DNA from 3 places in the Bradyrhizobium sp. USDA 4354 genome. Region 3 is predicted to be linked to each of the others. Evidence: predicted binding sites of a transcription regulator. Region 3 holds the regulator's gene; each other region holds the start of a gene.
What was found. The regulator PhoB, encoded in region 3, activates phosphate uptake and scavenging genes when phosphate is short. The targets are predictions, from matches to a motif close to TGTCATNNANCTGTCAT.
Positions count from the first base shown of each region.

Region 1 (4,741 bases), 4.9 Mb from region 3:
GACCGAGATGCCGCGCTCGCGCTCGATCTTCATCCAGTCCGAGCGGGTGTTGCGCCGCTCGCCCTTGGCCTTGACCTGGCCGGCGAGATTGATGGCCCCGCCGAACAGCAGCAGCTTTTCGGTCAGCGTGGTCTTGCCGGCGTCGGGGTGGGAGATGATCGCAAAGGTCCGCCGCCGCGCCACTTCAGCGGCAAGCGGGGAACGGGCCGGCGATTCGGCTGTGGTGGCGGCGATTTCGGACATGGCGGGAGCGTGTGGCAGGGAAAGCGGGCCTGATCAAGCCTCATTTGGTGATTGCGGAGCCCGTCGGCCAGCCCCATATCGGCGCTTGGTCATATCAGTCTTGGGGAGGACGGCCTCCCCATCCATCAGCACATCAGCCGCGGGGACGACCCTGCCTGGAATGGAGGGTCGTCGTGGCCTGGAGCATCCTGTTTGTCGCCGGTCTTCTCGAGATCACCTGGGCGATCGGCCTGAAGTACACCGACGGCTTTACCAAGCTTGTTCCGTCCGTCATCACGCTGGCGGCCATGGCCGGCAGCGTCATCCTGCTCGGATTTGCGCTCAAATCACTTCCCGTCGGTACCGCCTATGCGGTCTGGACCGGCATCGGCGCGGTCGGCACTGCGACGCTCGGCATCTTCCTGTTCGGCGAGCCGGCAACGGCCTTCCGTCTCGCCAGCATCGCCCTGATCGTCGCCGGGATTGCCGGGCTTAAGCTCGTTACCTGACGACCTGGACCACCCACCAGGTCAGCGCCGCGACGATGGCGGAGGCCGGGATCGTGATCACCCAGGCATAGACGATCGAGCTGGCGACGTTCCAGCGGACTGCCGAAACGCGGCGGGCGGCGCCGACGCCGACGATGGCACCGGTGATGGTGTGGGTGGTCGAGACGGGAACCCCGAGATAGGTCGCCATGAACAGGGTCGCGGCGCCCCCCGTCTCGGCGCAAAAGCCCTGCATCGGCGTTAATTTCGTGATGCGCAGGCCCATGGTGCGGACGATGCGCCAGCCACCCATCAGCGTGCCCAGCGCCATCGCCGCCTGGCAGGACAGCACCACCCAGAACGGCACCGAGAAGTCGCTGCCGAGATGGCCTTGCGAATACAGCAGCACCGCGATGATGCCCATGGTCTTCTGCGCATCGTTGCCGCCATGGCCGAGCGAGTAGAGCGAGGCGGAGGCGAATTGCAGGATGCGGAAGGCACGATCGACCGCGAACGGCGTCGAGCGCACCGAGGCCCAGGACACGATCGCCACCAGCATCATTGCGAGCAGGAAGCCGACCAGCGGCGACAGCACGATCGCCAGCACCGTCTTGGACAGGCCGCTCCACACCGCGGCCGAGATCCCCGCCTTGGCCATGCCGCCGCCGATGAGCCCGCCGATCAGCGCGTGCGAAGACGAGGACGGGATGCCGAGCGCCCAAGTCACGAGGTTCCAGACGATGGCGCCGACGAGCGCCGCGAAGATCACCTGGGCATCGACGACGGCGGGATCGATGATCCCGGTGCCGATGGTCTGGGCGACGTGGAGACCGAACACCATGAAGGCGATGAAATTGAAGAATGCGGCCCAAAACACCGCGAATTGCGGCCGCAGCACGCGGGTCGAGACGATGGTCGCGATCGAATTGGCGGCGTCATGCAGGCCGTTCAGGAAATCGAACAGCAGCGCGACGGCGATCAGTCCGACCAGGACGGGAAGACCCAACGCAGCATCCACGGCGCGCCCTGCCCTACACTTGCTCGATGACGATGCTGTTGATCTCGTTCGCCACATCGTCGAAGCGATCGGCCACCTTTTCGAGATGGTCGTAGATCTCGACGCCGACGATGAAATCCATCGCGTTGCCGTCGCGATGCTTCAGGAACAATTCCTTCAGGCCGATGTCGTGGAGATCGTCGACACGTCCCTCCAGCTTGCCGAGCTCCTCCGTGATGGCGGTCAGCATGGCGACGTTCGGGCCGATCGATTGCATCAGCGGCAGCGCACGCCCGACCAGATTGGCACATTCGATCAGGAGCCCGCCGATCTCGCGCATGGGAGGCTCGAAGGCGCGAACTTCGAACAGCATGACGGCCTTGGCCGTCTGCTGCATCTGGTCGATGGCATCGTCCATCGACGTGATCAGGTTCTTGATGTCGCCTCGGTCGAACGGGGTGATGAAGGTGCGGCGCACCGCCGTCAGCACCTCACGGGTGATGTTGTCGGCGTCGTTCTCGAACTGGTTGACGCGCTGGCAATAGACCGGCGTCTCCTCGCCCCCATTGAGCATGCCCTGGAGCGCGATCGCCCCCTGGATCACCGTCTGGGCATGCCGGTCGAACAGGTCGAAGAACCGTTCTTCCTTCGGCAGGAACGCACGAAACCATCGCATCATGGGGGTAGGCTACCGGTTGGAAATGGCCAGGCCCGAGGGGCCGTCACAAAACCGTCATAGACCATTTTCGATCCGCGCGCGTGTCATCTCACGCCCGCGGAGCCGGATCATCCACCGCTTTCACGCAGCAAGCAAACTGATTTAAAATCAACTGCTTAGAGCGATCGTCGCAAGTAATGCGCGATTTCGCCGATGACGCCACGGCGGAAGGTGAGCACGCAGATCACGAAGATCGCGCCCTGGATCACCGTCACCCACTGGCCGAAGCTCGCCAGATATTGCTGCATGGCGATGATCACGAAGGCGCCGACCACGGGGCCGAAAATGGTGCCGAGACCGCCGACCAGCGTCATCAGCACGACTTCGCCCGACATCGTCCAGTGCACGTCGGTGAGCGAGGCGTTCTGCGCCACGAACACTTTCAGTGCACCGGCAAAGCCGGCGAGCGTCCCCGACAGGACGAACGCCAGGAACTTGTACTGGTCGGTGCGGTAGCCGAGCGAGATCGCGCGCGGCTCGTTCTCGCGGATCGACTTCAGAACCTCGCCGAACGGCGAGTTGATGATACGGAAGATCAAGAGGAAGCCGGCGAGGAAGCCGACCAGCACGACGTAGTACAGAACCGTCGGCTTGGAGAGGTCGAGGACACCGAACATGTGTCCCTGCGGAATGCCCTGGATGCCGTCTTCACCATGGGTGAACGGTGCCTGCAGGTAGATGAAGTACAGGAGCTGCGACAGCGCCAGGGTGATCATCGAGAAATAGATGCCCTGGCGGCGGATCGAGATGTATCCGGTGACGATCGACAGGACGAACGCCGCGGCGACGCCGACGAGGATACCGAGCTCCGGCGGCAGTCCCCACACTTTCAGCGCATGCGCGCTGCAATAGCCGGCGGTGCCCAAGAACATCGCGTGGCCGAACGACAGCAATCCGCCGTAACCAATCAGCAAATTGAAGGCGCAGGCGAGCAGCGCAAAGCACAGGGCCTGCATCACGAAGAACGGATAGACTCCCGTAAATGGGACCGCCGCGAGCAGCAGCGCCATCACCACGAACACGGTCATCTCGTCGCGCATCGCCCGCGGGGTCGCAGGCAGCGTGTCGTCCGTCAGGGTTGTCATCTCAGGCCGCCCTTCCCGTCAATCCCGTTGGCTTCACCAGGAGCACCAGCACCATCAGCACGAACACGACGGTGTTGGAGGCCTCGGGGTAGAAATATTTGGTCAGCCCCTCGATCACGCCGAGCGCGAAGCCGGTGATGATGGAGCCCATGATCGAACCCATGCCGCCGATCACGACGACCGCGAACACGACGATGATGAGGTCGGCGCCCATCAGCGGCCGCACCTGGTTGATCGGCGCCGAGAGCACGCCTGCGAGCGCGGCAAGTCCGACACCGAGGCCGTAGGTCAGCGTGATCATGCGCGGCACGTTGATGCCGAACGCGCGCACCAGCGTCGGATTTTCCGTGGCGGCGCGCAGGTAAGCGCCGAGTTGCGTCTTCTCGATCAGGAACCAGGTGGCAAGACACACCACCAGCGAGAACACGACGACCCAGCCGCGATAGACGGGTAAGAACATGAAGCCGAGATTCATGCCGCCCCTGAGCTGATCCGGAATGGCGTAAGGCAGGCCCGAGGAGCCGAAGTAGTTCTGGAACAGGCCCTGCACGATCAGCGCGATGCCGAAGGTCAGCAGCAAACCATAGAGATGGTCGAGCCCCGTCAGCCACTGCAGCATGGTCCGTTCCAGGATCATGCCGAAGATACCGACGATGATGGGGGCCAGCAGCAAGGCCCACCAGTAGTTGATGCCGCCGAGGTTCAGCAGGAAATAGGCGACGAAGGCGCCCATCATGTACAGTGCGCCATGGGCGAAATTGATGATGTTGAGCATGCCGAAGATCACGGCAAGCCCGAGACTGAGCAGCGCGTAGAACGAGCCGTTGATCAGTCCCACCAGTAGCTGAGCGTATAGAGCCTGCATCGATCGATCTCGTACCCAGTCCCGTTTTGTTGACGACGGTGCCCGCCAGCGGACGCTGTCGGTACTACTTCTTCACCAGCGGACAGGCGCTTTCCGAGAGCGGCCTGAAAGCCTGGTCTGCGGCCGTCGTGCCGATCAGCTTGTAGTAATCCCACGGTCCCTTGGATTCCTCGGGCTTCTTGACCTCGAACAGATAGGCGGGATGGAGCTTGCGGCCGTCCGCGCGAATCGTACCCTTGCCGAACAGTGGATCGTCCGCCGGAATTTCCTTCATCTTCGCGACAACCTTGGCGCCATCGTGCGGATTGCCACCCAACGCTTCCAGCGTCTTGAAATAATGGATCAGGCCCGAATAGACGCCGGCCT
Region 1 covers NZ_JBSSDC010000001.1:5,990,483-5,995,223, forward strand. Annotated here, with positions in the region: gene ACVIIV_RS27970 (peptide chain release factor 3) at 1-243, opposite strand, end outside; gene sugE (quaternary ammonium compound efflux SMR transporter SugE) at 417-731, shown strand; gene ACVIIV_RS27980 (anion permease) at 724-1,728, opposite strand; gene ACVIIV_RS27985 (DUF47 domain-containing protein) at 1,742-2,386, opposite strand; gene ACVIIV_RS27990 (branched-chain amino acid ABC transporter permease) at 2,542-3,510, opposite strand; gene ACVIIV_RS27995 (branched-chain amino acid ABC transporter permease) at 3,512-4,375, opposite strand; gene ACVIIV_RS28000 (ABC transporter substrate-binding protein) at 4,440-4,741, opposite strand, start outside.
Region 1: a site for PhoB is predicted at 2,428-2,444, ahead of ACVIIV_RS27985 (DUF47 domain-containing protein). Genes of this name have one in related genera too.

Region 2 (4,741 bases), 5.6 Mb from region 3:
TCAGCGAAGCGCGCCTTGCGCTCGGCGGTGTGGCTCACAAGCCCTGGCGAAGCCTCGAGGCCGAAGCAGCATTGCGCGGCCAGGCGGCAACACCGGATCATTTTGGGCGCGCCGCCGATCTGCTGCTGCAGGGAGCAACTGCTCATTCACATAATGGATTCAAGATCGAGCTGGCGCGCCGCGCCATCGTGCGTACGCTGATGCAGGCCACCAGCGCCACGCCGCAATCACAAGCCGACAAAAAGATCGCATGAGGGTCCGATGAACGCCTATATCGGAACACCAACGTCGCGCGTCGACGGCCGGGCCAAGGTCACTGGAGCCGCCAAATATGCCGGCGAATTCGCAGCAGACCGCCTCCTCCATGGTTTCATCGTCGAGGCCACCATTCCGCGCGGGCGCATCATCCGCCTTGACCCCAGCGAGGCGCTCAAGGTGAAGGGCGTGGTCGACGTGCTCACCCATGCGCATCGCCCGCCCCTCGCCGACAAGGATGATGCGTGGAAGGACGAGGTGGCGCCGGAGAAGGGCTCGCCGTTCCGCCCGCTCTATGACGACAGGATCAAGTTCAACGGCCAGCCGATTGCGCTGGTCGTGGCCGAAGACTGGGAAACCGCCAAATTCGCCGCAACACGCGTCCGCGTTGAATATGAGCCGGAGGCGTTTGCGACCGATCTCGAATCCGAACGCGGCAAGGCTTCTAAGGTGGATCAGCCGCACAAGCCGCGCGGTGACGCGGCAGCAGCGCTGACGCGAGCGGCCGTCCATCACGAGGCGGACTACGTCATTCCGAGCGAGCATCACAACCCGATGGAGCTCTACGCGACAACAGCCGTCTGGGACGGCAGTGGCAGGCTCACCGTCTACGACAAGACCCAGGGCGTCCAGAACGTCCAGAAGTTTCTCTGCAGCGTTTTTGGGAAAAAGTCGGACGAGATCCGCGTGCTCTCGCCCTATGTCGGCGGTGCCTTCGGCTCAGGCCTGCGGCCGCAGCACCAGGTAGTCTTGGCAACGCTTGGCGCGCTCGCGCTGAAACGGTCTGTCCGCGTGGTCCTGACACGGCAGCAGATGTACAGCTTAGGCTATCGGCCGATGACCATCGAGCATGTCGGGCTTGGGGCAAGGCCCGACGGCACGCTCGATGCCGTCACCCACGAAGCCATTGCCATCACCTCGCGCTTTGAGGATTTCTCGCGCAACGATACCGGTTGGGCGGACCAGCTCTACAAGAGCCCCAACAGCCTCTTCTCGCACAAGCTCGCCCACCTCGACGTCGCCACTCCCTGCGACATGCGCGCGCCGGGCGCGGCAACGGGCGTTTGCGCGCTTGAATGCGCCATGGACGAACTGGCCGTCGCGCTGAAGCTCGACCCGATCGAGCTGCGACTTAAGTGCTATTCCGATCGCGACCAGAGCGAAGACCTGCCCTACACCAGCAAGCAGTTGCGCCAATGCTACGCCCGCGGCGCCGAAGCCTTCGGCTGGAGCCGGCGCAATCCAGCGCCACGCTCCATGCGCGACGGCAAGGAGCTGGTCGGCTGGGGCATGGCGACAGGGGTGTGGGAGGCGCTGCAGATGCCGGTCGCCGTCCGCATCGTGCTGACGGCCAACGGCCATGCCGAGGTCTCCTGCGCCGCGTCCGATATCGGCACCGGGACGTACACCATCGTGGCGCAGGTAGCGGCCGATGCCCTCGGGCTGCCGATCGACAACATCAGCGTCAGGCTCGCCGATTCGACCCTGCCGCAAGCCCCTGTCGAGGGCGGCTCCTGGATGGCGGCGTCCAGCGCGCATGCCGTGTTGGGAGCGGCCGAAGAGATTCGCCAGGAGCTGGCACGGCTCGCCAAGGCAATGCCGGGCTCGCCGCTCGCGAACGTCGACGCGACCAACCTCACCTTGGCTGACGGCATGATCGCCGGCAACGGCAAGGACGGACCTGTCGTTTCGATTGCCGATGTCATGCGTCACAGCAAGCTGGAGCGGATCGAAAAGGAGAAGCTCAACCAGTTTGCCGAGGATAAAGCGCATGCCCGCAACACCCATTCGGCCGTCTTCGCCGAGGTGAAGGTCGACGAGGAGCTCGGCGTTATCCGCGTAACGCGGGTGGTGAGCGCGGTCGCGGCTGGGCGCATCCTGAATACCAAGACGGGTCGCAGCCAGATCATGGGTGGCATGGTCTGGGGGATCGGGATGGCGCTGCACGAGGAGACGGTGATGGATCACCGCTTCGGCCGCATCATGAACGCGAACATCGCCGAATACCATATTCCCGTGAACGCCGACGTCCACGACATTGACGTTATTTTCGTCGACGAGCCCGACGACCGTATCAACAGGTTGGGCATCAAGGGTCTCGGCGAAATCGGCATCGTCGGCGTGCCTGCGGCTATTGCGAACGCCGTCTATCATGCCACCGGCAAGCGCATCCGGCACTTCCCGATCACGCTGGACAAGCTGCTGGAGTGAGCGGACATATCGCCGCGGTGTTTGCGTACACGTATCTCCGCGAGCACAGATGGATGACCGTCACCCTGAGGTGCCGTTATGCGGTGCGAGTGCACCGCATAACGGCCTCGAAGGGCGACAGTCCAGCTGCAGCATCCCGGCCGTTCATCCTTCGAGGCTCGCCATGGTGCGCTTTGCGCCCCACGGCTCGCGCCTCAGGATGACGGATCGGCTCTAGCTGCCGCCAAGCCAGTCTCGCTCCCGTCATCCAACTGTCATCGAATGTGCCGAGAGCTGTATCTCCTGCACATTCGGGACCCGACATGGACTATTTCAAGCGCTTCAACTTCCTGTTCGCCGCACCTGTGTTCGACGCCGACGATCTCGAAGGCGTCCGCTTCAACCAGATCATCGAAGAGATCCAGCGCTCCGGCTTCGAAGTGGTCCGGGCCCGCAAGCTGGAGGACGCCGAGATGGCGGTGCAGACCGATGCCGCAATCGGCTGCATGGTGGTGGACTGGGGCAAGAAGGGGCTGGAGGGCAAGACCTCGGCGCTGATCAACCTGATGCGCCGCCGGGGCCTCGACTTCCCGATCATCCTCCTGATCCGTCGCAAGCGCTTTGAGGACCTGCCGGTCGAGGTGCTCGATTTCATCGACGGCTATGTCTTCCTGTCCGAGGAGACCCCGCCTTTCATCGCCAAGAACCTCATCAGCCGTCTCAAGCAATATGCCGAGACGCTGAAGACGCCGTTCTTCGGCGCGCTGGTCGACTATGCCGAGGAAGGCAACCAGCTCTGGACCTGTCCGGGCCACAATGGCGGGGTGTTCTATAACCGCAGCCCGATCGGGCGCGTGTTCGTCGAGCATCTCGGCGAGTCCGTGTTCCGCGACGATCTCGACAATTCCGTGCTCGACCTCGGCGACCTCCTTACCCATGAGGGCCCCGCGCTGAAGGCGCAGAAGGAAGCGGCGGCGATCTTCGGCGCGGAGAAGACCTATTTCGTGCTCAACGGCACCTCGACCTCGAACAAGGTCGCGCTCGGCGCCCTCGTCACCGACGGTGATCTCGTGCTGTTCGACCGCAACAACCACAAGGCCGCGCATCACGGCGCGCTGATGATCAACGGCGGCGTCCCTATCTACGTCCCGACCGTGCGCAACGCCTGGGGCCTGATCGGCCCGATGCGCTGGGACAGGCTCGACGAGAAGACCCTGCGCGAGGCGATCCGCAACCATCCCCTGGTGAGAGATCGCGACGCCTGGCGCAAGGAGCGGCCGTTCCGCGTCGCCGTCGTCGAGCAGTGCACCTATGACGGCTCGATCCACAGCGCCGAGATGATCATCAAGCGCATCGGCCATCTCTGCGATTACATCCTGTTCGACGAGGCCTGGGCCGGCTTCATGAAGTTTCACCCGCTCTATGCCGGCCGCTTCGCCATGGGACTGGTGAATCTTCCGCCCGATGCGCCCGGCATCATCGCGACGCAGTCGACCCACAAGCAGCTGGCGAGCTTCTCGCAGGCCTCGCAGATCCACATCAAGGACCGTCACATCCGCGGCCAGAAGCGGCGTGTCGAGCACCGCCGCTTCAACGAGAGCTTCATGCAGCATGCCTCGACTTCGCCCTTCTATCCGCTGTTCGCCTCGCTCGACGTCGGCGCGCAGATGATGAAGGGCCGCTCCGGCGAAGTGCTATGGGACGATACGATCCGGCTTGGCATCGAGCTGCGCAAGAAGATCCGTGCGATGCGCCGGGAATTCGAGGAGAAGGAGCAGAACCCGGACCGGCGCTGGTTCTTCGAGCCCTTCGTTCCCGACCGTATCGGCATTCCCGATGTCAGCCGCCCCGGCGCCGTGCATAACGTCGCCTGGGAAACGCTGTCTACCGACGAACTCGCCACCAATCCCGCGCTGTGGCAGCTCTCCCCCGACAGCACCTGGCATGGCTTCCCCGGTCTCACCGAGGGCTTTGCCATGACCGACCCGAACAAGCTGACCTTGCTCACGCCCGGCTTCGACCGTACCACCGGGGCGTATGCCGAGCACGGCATCCCTGCCCCGGTGGTCGCGCAATATTTGCGCGAGAACCGCATCGTCCCCGAGAAGAACGACCTCAACTCCCTGCTCTTCCTGCTCACCCCCGGCGTCGAGGCGAGCAAGGCCGGCACGCTGATCTCCGGCCTTGTCGCGTTCAAGAGGCTGCATGACGACAATGCGCTGCTGGCCGACGCAATCCCGGAGTTCCATCAGCGGCGGCAGGCGCGCTACGCAGGCGTGCGCCTGCGCGATCTCTG
Region 2 covers NZ_JBSSDC010000001.1:6,703,511-6,708,251, forward strand. Annotated here, with positions in the region: gene ACVIIV_RS31310 (FAD binding domain-containing protein) at 1-254, shown strand, start outside; gene ACVIIV_RS31315 (xanthine dehydrogenase family protein molybdopterin-binding subunit) at 262-2,466, shown strand; gene ACVIIV_RS31320 (Orn/Lys/Arg family decarboxylase) at 2,769-4,741, shown strand, end outside.
Region 2: a site for PhoB is predicted at 2,708-2,724, ahead of ACVIIV_RS31320 (Orn/Lys/Arg family decarboxylase). Genes of this name have one in related genera too.

Region 3 (4,741 bases):
CAGCGCCGCGACGAGATCGCCCGAGGCCACCACGGCTTTGATACCGATCAGGAGGCCCTCGCCGCGCACCTCGCTGACGATATCGGGATGACGGTCGATCACGGAGGCAAGCTTCTGCTTGAGCAGCAGCGACATCTTCTGCACGTGGTCGAAGAAGCCGGGCTTGAGCATGACGTCGAGCACGGCGTTCGCAGCCGAGATCGCGAGCGGATTGCCGCCGAAGGTCGAGCCGTGCGAGCCGGGCCCCATGCCAGCGGCCGCGTCCGCAGTCGCGAGCACCGCGCCGATCGGGAAGCCGCCGCCGAGCGCCTTGGCGAGCGACATCACGTCAGGTGTGACGCCGGTGCGCCTATAAGCGAAGAGATCGCCGGTGCGGCCCATGCCGGTCTGCACCTCATCGAACGCGAGCAATAGGCCGTGCTCGTTGCAGAGCTCGCGCAGCGCCTTCAGGAAGCCGGGAAGCGCAGAACGAACGCCACCCTCGCCCTGGATCGGCTCGATCAGGATGCCGGCGGTGTGCGGGCCGATCGCCTTCTTCACGGCTTCCAGATCGCCATGTGGCACCTGGTCGAACCCGTCCATCGGCGGACCGAAGCCCTCGAGATATTTTGCAGATCCGGTGGCGGCGAGCGTCGCCAGTGTCCGGCCGTGGAAGGCGCCCTCGAAGGTGATGATGCGGTAGCGCTCCGGGTGTCCCTTGGAGAAGTGATGGTGGCGCACCAGCTTGATCACGCCTTCCAGCGCCTCTGCGCCGGAATTGCAGAAGAACACGAAATCCGCAAAGCTCTCGTTGCAGAGACGGCTTGCGAGCTTCTCGCCGTCCGGGCTCTGGAACAGGTTCGACATGTGCCACAGCTTCGTCGCCTGCTCCTGCAACGCCTTGACCAGCGCGGGATGAACGTGGCCGAGCGCATTCACCGCCACGCCCGAGGTGAAATCGAGATAGCGATCGCCATTGGCCGCGATCAGCCAGCAGCCTTCGCCGCGCTCGAAACCGAGGTCGGCCCTGGCGAAAACGGGGAGCAAATGCGGCGCGGCGCTCTTGGTCATGACGTCACTTGAATGTTGCGGACGGTGTGACGCGTGCATTGCGCAACGCACCATCGACCGGCCCGGAAAACGAAACGTGCCGCCTTTTAAGGGCGGCACGTAAGACTATCTTATGCTTGGCAAGACGGGTGTCAATGCCGCCCGGAAAGCCTCGCGAAACGCTCAATCCGTAGTCTTGCGGTGCCGATTTTGCGGGGTTTTCACCACGGAACATGTGGAAGCGAGTCGGCGGACTCTTGCGCGGGAGTCACGCCATATTGTAGCGTTTAGCCTGTCAGATACGACATCTCGTGCAGCGGTTCTGATCCCAAGAGTCCTCATGTACCGGCGTAAACGTTCGGGCGTCTTGAGCGCGCCCGGCGAGCCTTAAGGGATTCGGGCGGCACGGGTTTTTCAAGGCTTTAGGCATTCGCTGCGAAGGCCCCAGGATGGCAGGCGCGCAGCGAGGGAAAGGGTGCAATGACGGTTTTGACCTGGTCCGATGATCGCGTCGAGCAGCTGAAAAAGCTCTGGGAGGCCGGACTTTCGGCCAGCCAGATCGCGGCGGAGCTCGGCAATGTGACCCGCAATGCCGTGATCGGCAAGGTGCACCGGCTCGGCCTGTCCGGCCGCGCCAAGAGCCCTTCATCGGCAGCGCCCCGGCCGCGCAAGGCGCGGCCCGCGCAGCACATGATGCGGGTGACCCGCCCGGTCGCGCGCGGCAACACCGCGCTGGCGCAGGCCTTCGAGGTCGAGGTGGAGGCCGAGCCTGTTACCTACGACAACGTGGTGCCGATGAGCCAGCGGCTGTCGCTGCTGGAATTGAACGAGGCGACCTGCCACTGGCCGGTCGGCGATCCATCGAGCCCGGATTTCTTCTTCTGCGGCGGCAAGGCGCTGTCCGGCCTGCCCTACTGCGCCCAGCATTCGCGCGTGGCCTATCAGCCCGCAGCGGATCGCCGTCGCGCGCCGGCGAAGCCGGGCACGCGGTGAGTTTGTTGATCTAGCTGATGGCAGTCGTCACACGATGACGGCTCAACACATCCGATGTCGTCCCGGACAAGCGCGCCAAAAGCGCGCGCAGATCCGGGACCCATAGCCACCGCGAGATGTGGTTACGGACTCGGAGTTATCTTTACCGCGCAGCATTCACGTTCTGTGGTTATGGGTCCCGGATTGCGCTTGTCCGGGACGACACTGAGTGTGTCGCTAAGGCTTCCCAAACCCCTTACGTCTGCTCGGCCTTCGCGAAGCGATCGTCCAGCGCATAGCCGGCGCCGCGGACGGTGCGGATCGGATCCTGCTCGCGGCCGAGATTGAGCAGCTTGCGGAGGCGGCCGATATGGACGTCGACGGTGCGCTCGTCGATGTAGATGTCGCGGCCCCAGACGCTGTCGAGCAGCTGCTCGCGCGAGAACACGCGGCCCGGATGCTCCAGGAAGAACTCCAGTAGACGATATTCGGTCGGGCCGAGATCGATTGGCCGGCCCGAGCGCGCCACGCGGCGCTTGTCGCGATCGAGCTCGATATCGCCATAGGCGAGCACGGTGGCGAGCCGCTCGGGGCTGGCGCGCCTGAGCAGGCCCTTCACGCGCGCAAGCAGCTCCGGCACCGAGAACGGCTTGACGATGTAATCATCGGCGCCGGTCGCAAGTCCCCGCACCCGCTCGCTCTCCTCGCCGCGCGCGGTAAGCATGATGATCGGCAGCTGCTTGGTTTCGGGGCGGGTACGAAGCCGCCGGCACAGCTCGATGCCCGACAGGCCCGGCAGCATCCAGTCGAGCACGATCAGATCGGGAATGTGCTCCTTGAGGCGGGTGTCGGCGTCGTCGCCGCGCATCACCGTCTCGACGTCATAGCCGTCGCCTTCGAGGTTGTAGCGGAGAAGCTCGGTGAGAGCCTCCTCGTCCTCAACCACCATAATGCGTGCGCCCATGTTGTCGTCGCTCCTTAGGTATTCGGCACCGTCGTGGCGAAGGTCGTCATGTCGCCCTTCGGCCGCTTGTCGGTGATCGCCTGGCCCTCGATCATGTAGAACACGGTCTCGGCGATGTTGGTGGCGTGGTCGCCGATCCGCTCGATGTTCTTGGCACAGAACATCAGGTGGATGCAGAACGAGATGTTGCGCGGATCCTCCATCATATAGGTGAGGAGCTCGCGGAACAGCGAGGTGCAGATAGCATCGACTTCCTCGTCGCCCTTCCACACCGTCATCGCCGCCGGCAGATCGTGCGCTGCATAGGCGTCCAGCACCGACTTGACCTGCTGCTGCACGAGGTCGGTCATGTGTTCCAGGCCGCGGAACAGCTTGAGCGGATGAAAGTCCGTCTCCAGCGCCGCGACGCGCTTGCCCATGTTCTTGGCGAGGTCGCCGATGCGCTCGAGATCGGTCGCAACGCGCATGGCGCCGACGATCTCGCGCAGGTCGACTGCCATCGGCTGGCGGCGGGCGATGGTGAGCACGGCGCGCTCCTCGATGCGCTTCTGCAGCGCGTCGAGCTCGGCGTCGGTGGCGACGACGCGCTGGCCGAGCGCGACGTCGCGGCGGATCAGCGCGTCGACGGAATCGACGATCATGCGCTCGGCTATGCCGCCCATCTCGGCGACCAGGCGGGTGAGCTCCTGGAGGTCGGTGTCGAAGGCCTTTGCGGTATGTTCAGAACCCATGTTCCGTCTCCTCAGCCGAACCGGCCGGTGATGTAATCCTGCGTGCGCCGGTCGCTCGGCGACGTGAAGATCTTGCTGGTGTCATCGAACTCGATTAGCTCGCCGAGATACATGAAGGCGGTCTTGTCGGAGACGCGCGCCGCCTGCTGCATGTTGTGCGTGACGATCGCGATCGTGTAGTTCTCGGACAGCTCCTGGATCAGCTCCTCGACCTTGGCAGTCGAGATCGGATCGAGCGCCGAGCAGGGCTCGTCGAACAGGATCACCTCGGGCCGCACCGCGACGGTCCGCGCGATGCAGAGGCGTTGCTGCTGGCCGCCGGAAAGCGACAGGCCGGAGGCATTGAGCTTGTCCTTGACCTCGTTCCACAGCGCGCCGCCGCGTAGCGCCTTCTCGACGCGGTCGTCCATCTCCGACTTCGAGATCTTCTCATACAGACGAATGCCGAAGGCGATGTTCTCATAGATCGTCATCGGGAACGGCGTCGGCTTCTGGAACACCATGCCGACCCGCGCCCGCAGCAGGTTGAGGTCCAGCTTGGCGTCGAGAATGTTGGTGTGGTCGAGCAGCAGCTGGCCGGTGGCGCGCTGGCCAGGATAGAGATCGTACATCCTGTTGAAAATGCGCAGCAGGGTCGACTTGCCGCAACCGGACGGGCCGATGAAGGCCGTGACGCGATTGGTACCGAGCGCCAGATTGATGTTCTTCAGCGCGTGGTGCTCACCGTAGTAAAAATTCAGGTTGCGCGCGGTGACCTTAGCGGGCGCCTCGGGCAGCGGCTGCGAGCCGGGATGAACGGTCGGCGCGCTGACGGAAATAGACATTTCACTCATTTTGCAGTCCTCTCGGCGCCAATGATGCGCGCGCCAATGTTCAGGGCAAGCACGGTCAGGGTGATCAGCAGCGCGCCGCTCCAGGCGAGCTGCTTCCAGTAGGCGTAGGGGCTCTGCACGAAATTGTTGATGGTCACGGGCAAGTTGGCCATCGTCTTGTCCAGACCCAGGCTGAAGAACTGGTTCGAGAGCGCGGTGAACAGCAGCGGCGC
Region 3 covers NZ_JBSSDC010000001.1:1,120,544-1,125,284, forward strand. Annotated here, with positions in the region: gene ACVIIV_RS05370 (acetylornithine transaminase) at 1-1,050, opposite strand, end outside; gene ACVIIV_RS05375 (GcrA family cell cycle regulator) at 1,510-2,022, shown strand; gene phoB (phosphate regulon transcriptional regulator PhoB) at 2,258-2,965, opposite strand; gene phoU (phosphate signaling complex protein PhoU) at 2,980-3,696, opposite strand; gene pstB (phosphate ABC transporter ATP-binding protein PstB) at 3,708-4,529, opposite strand; gene pstA (phosphate ABC transporter permease PstA) at 4,526-4,741, opposite strand, start outside.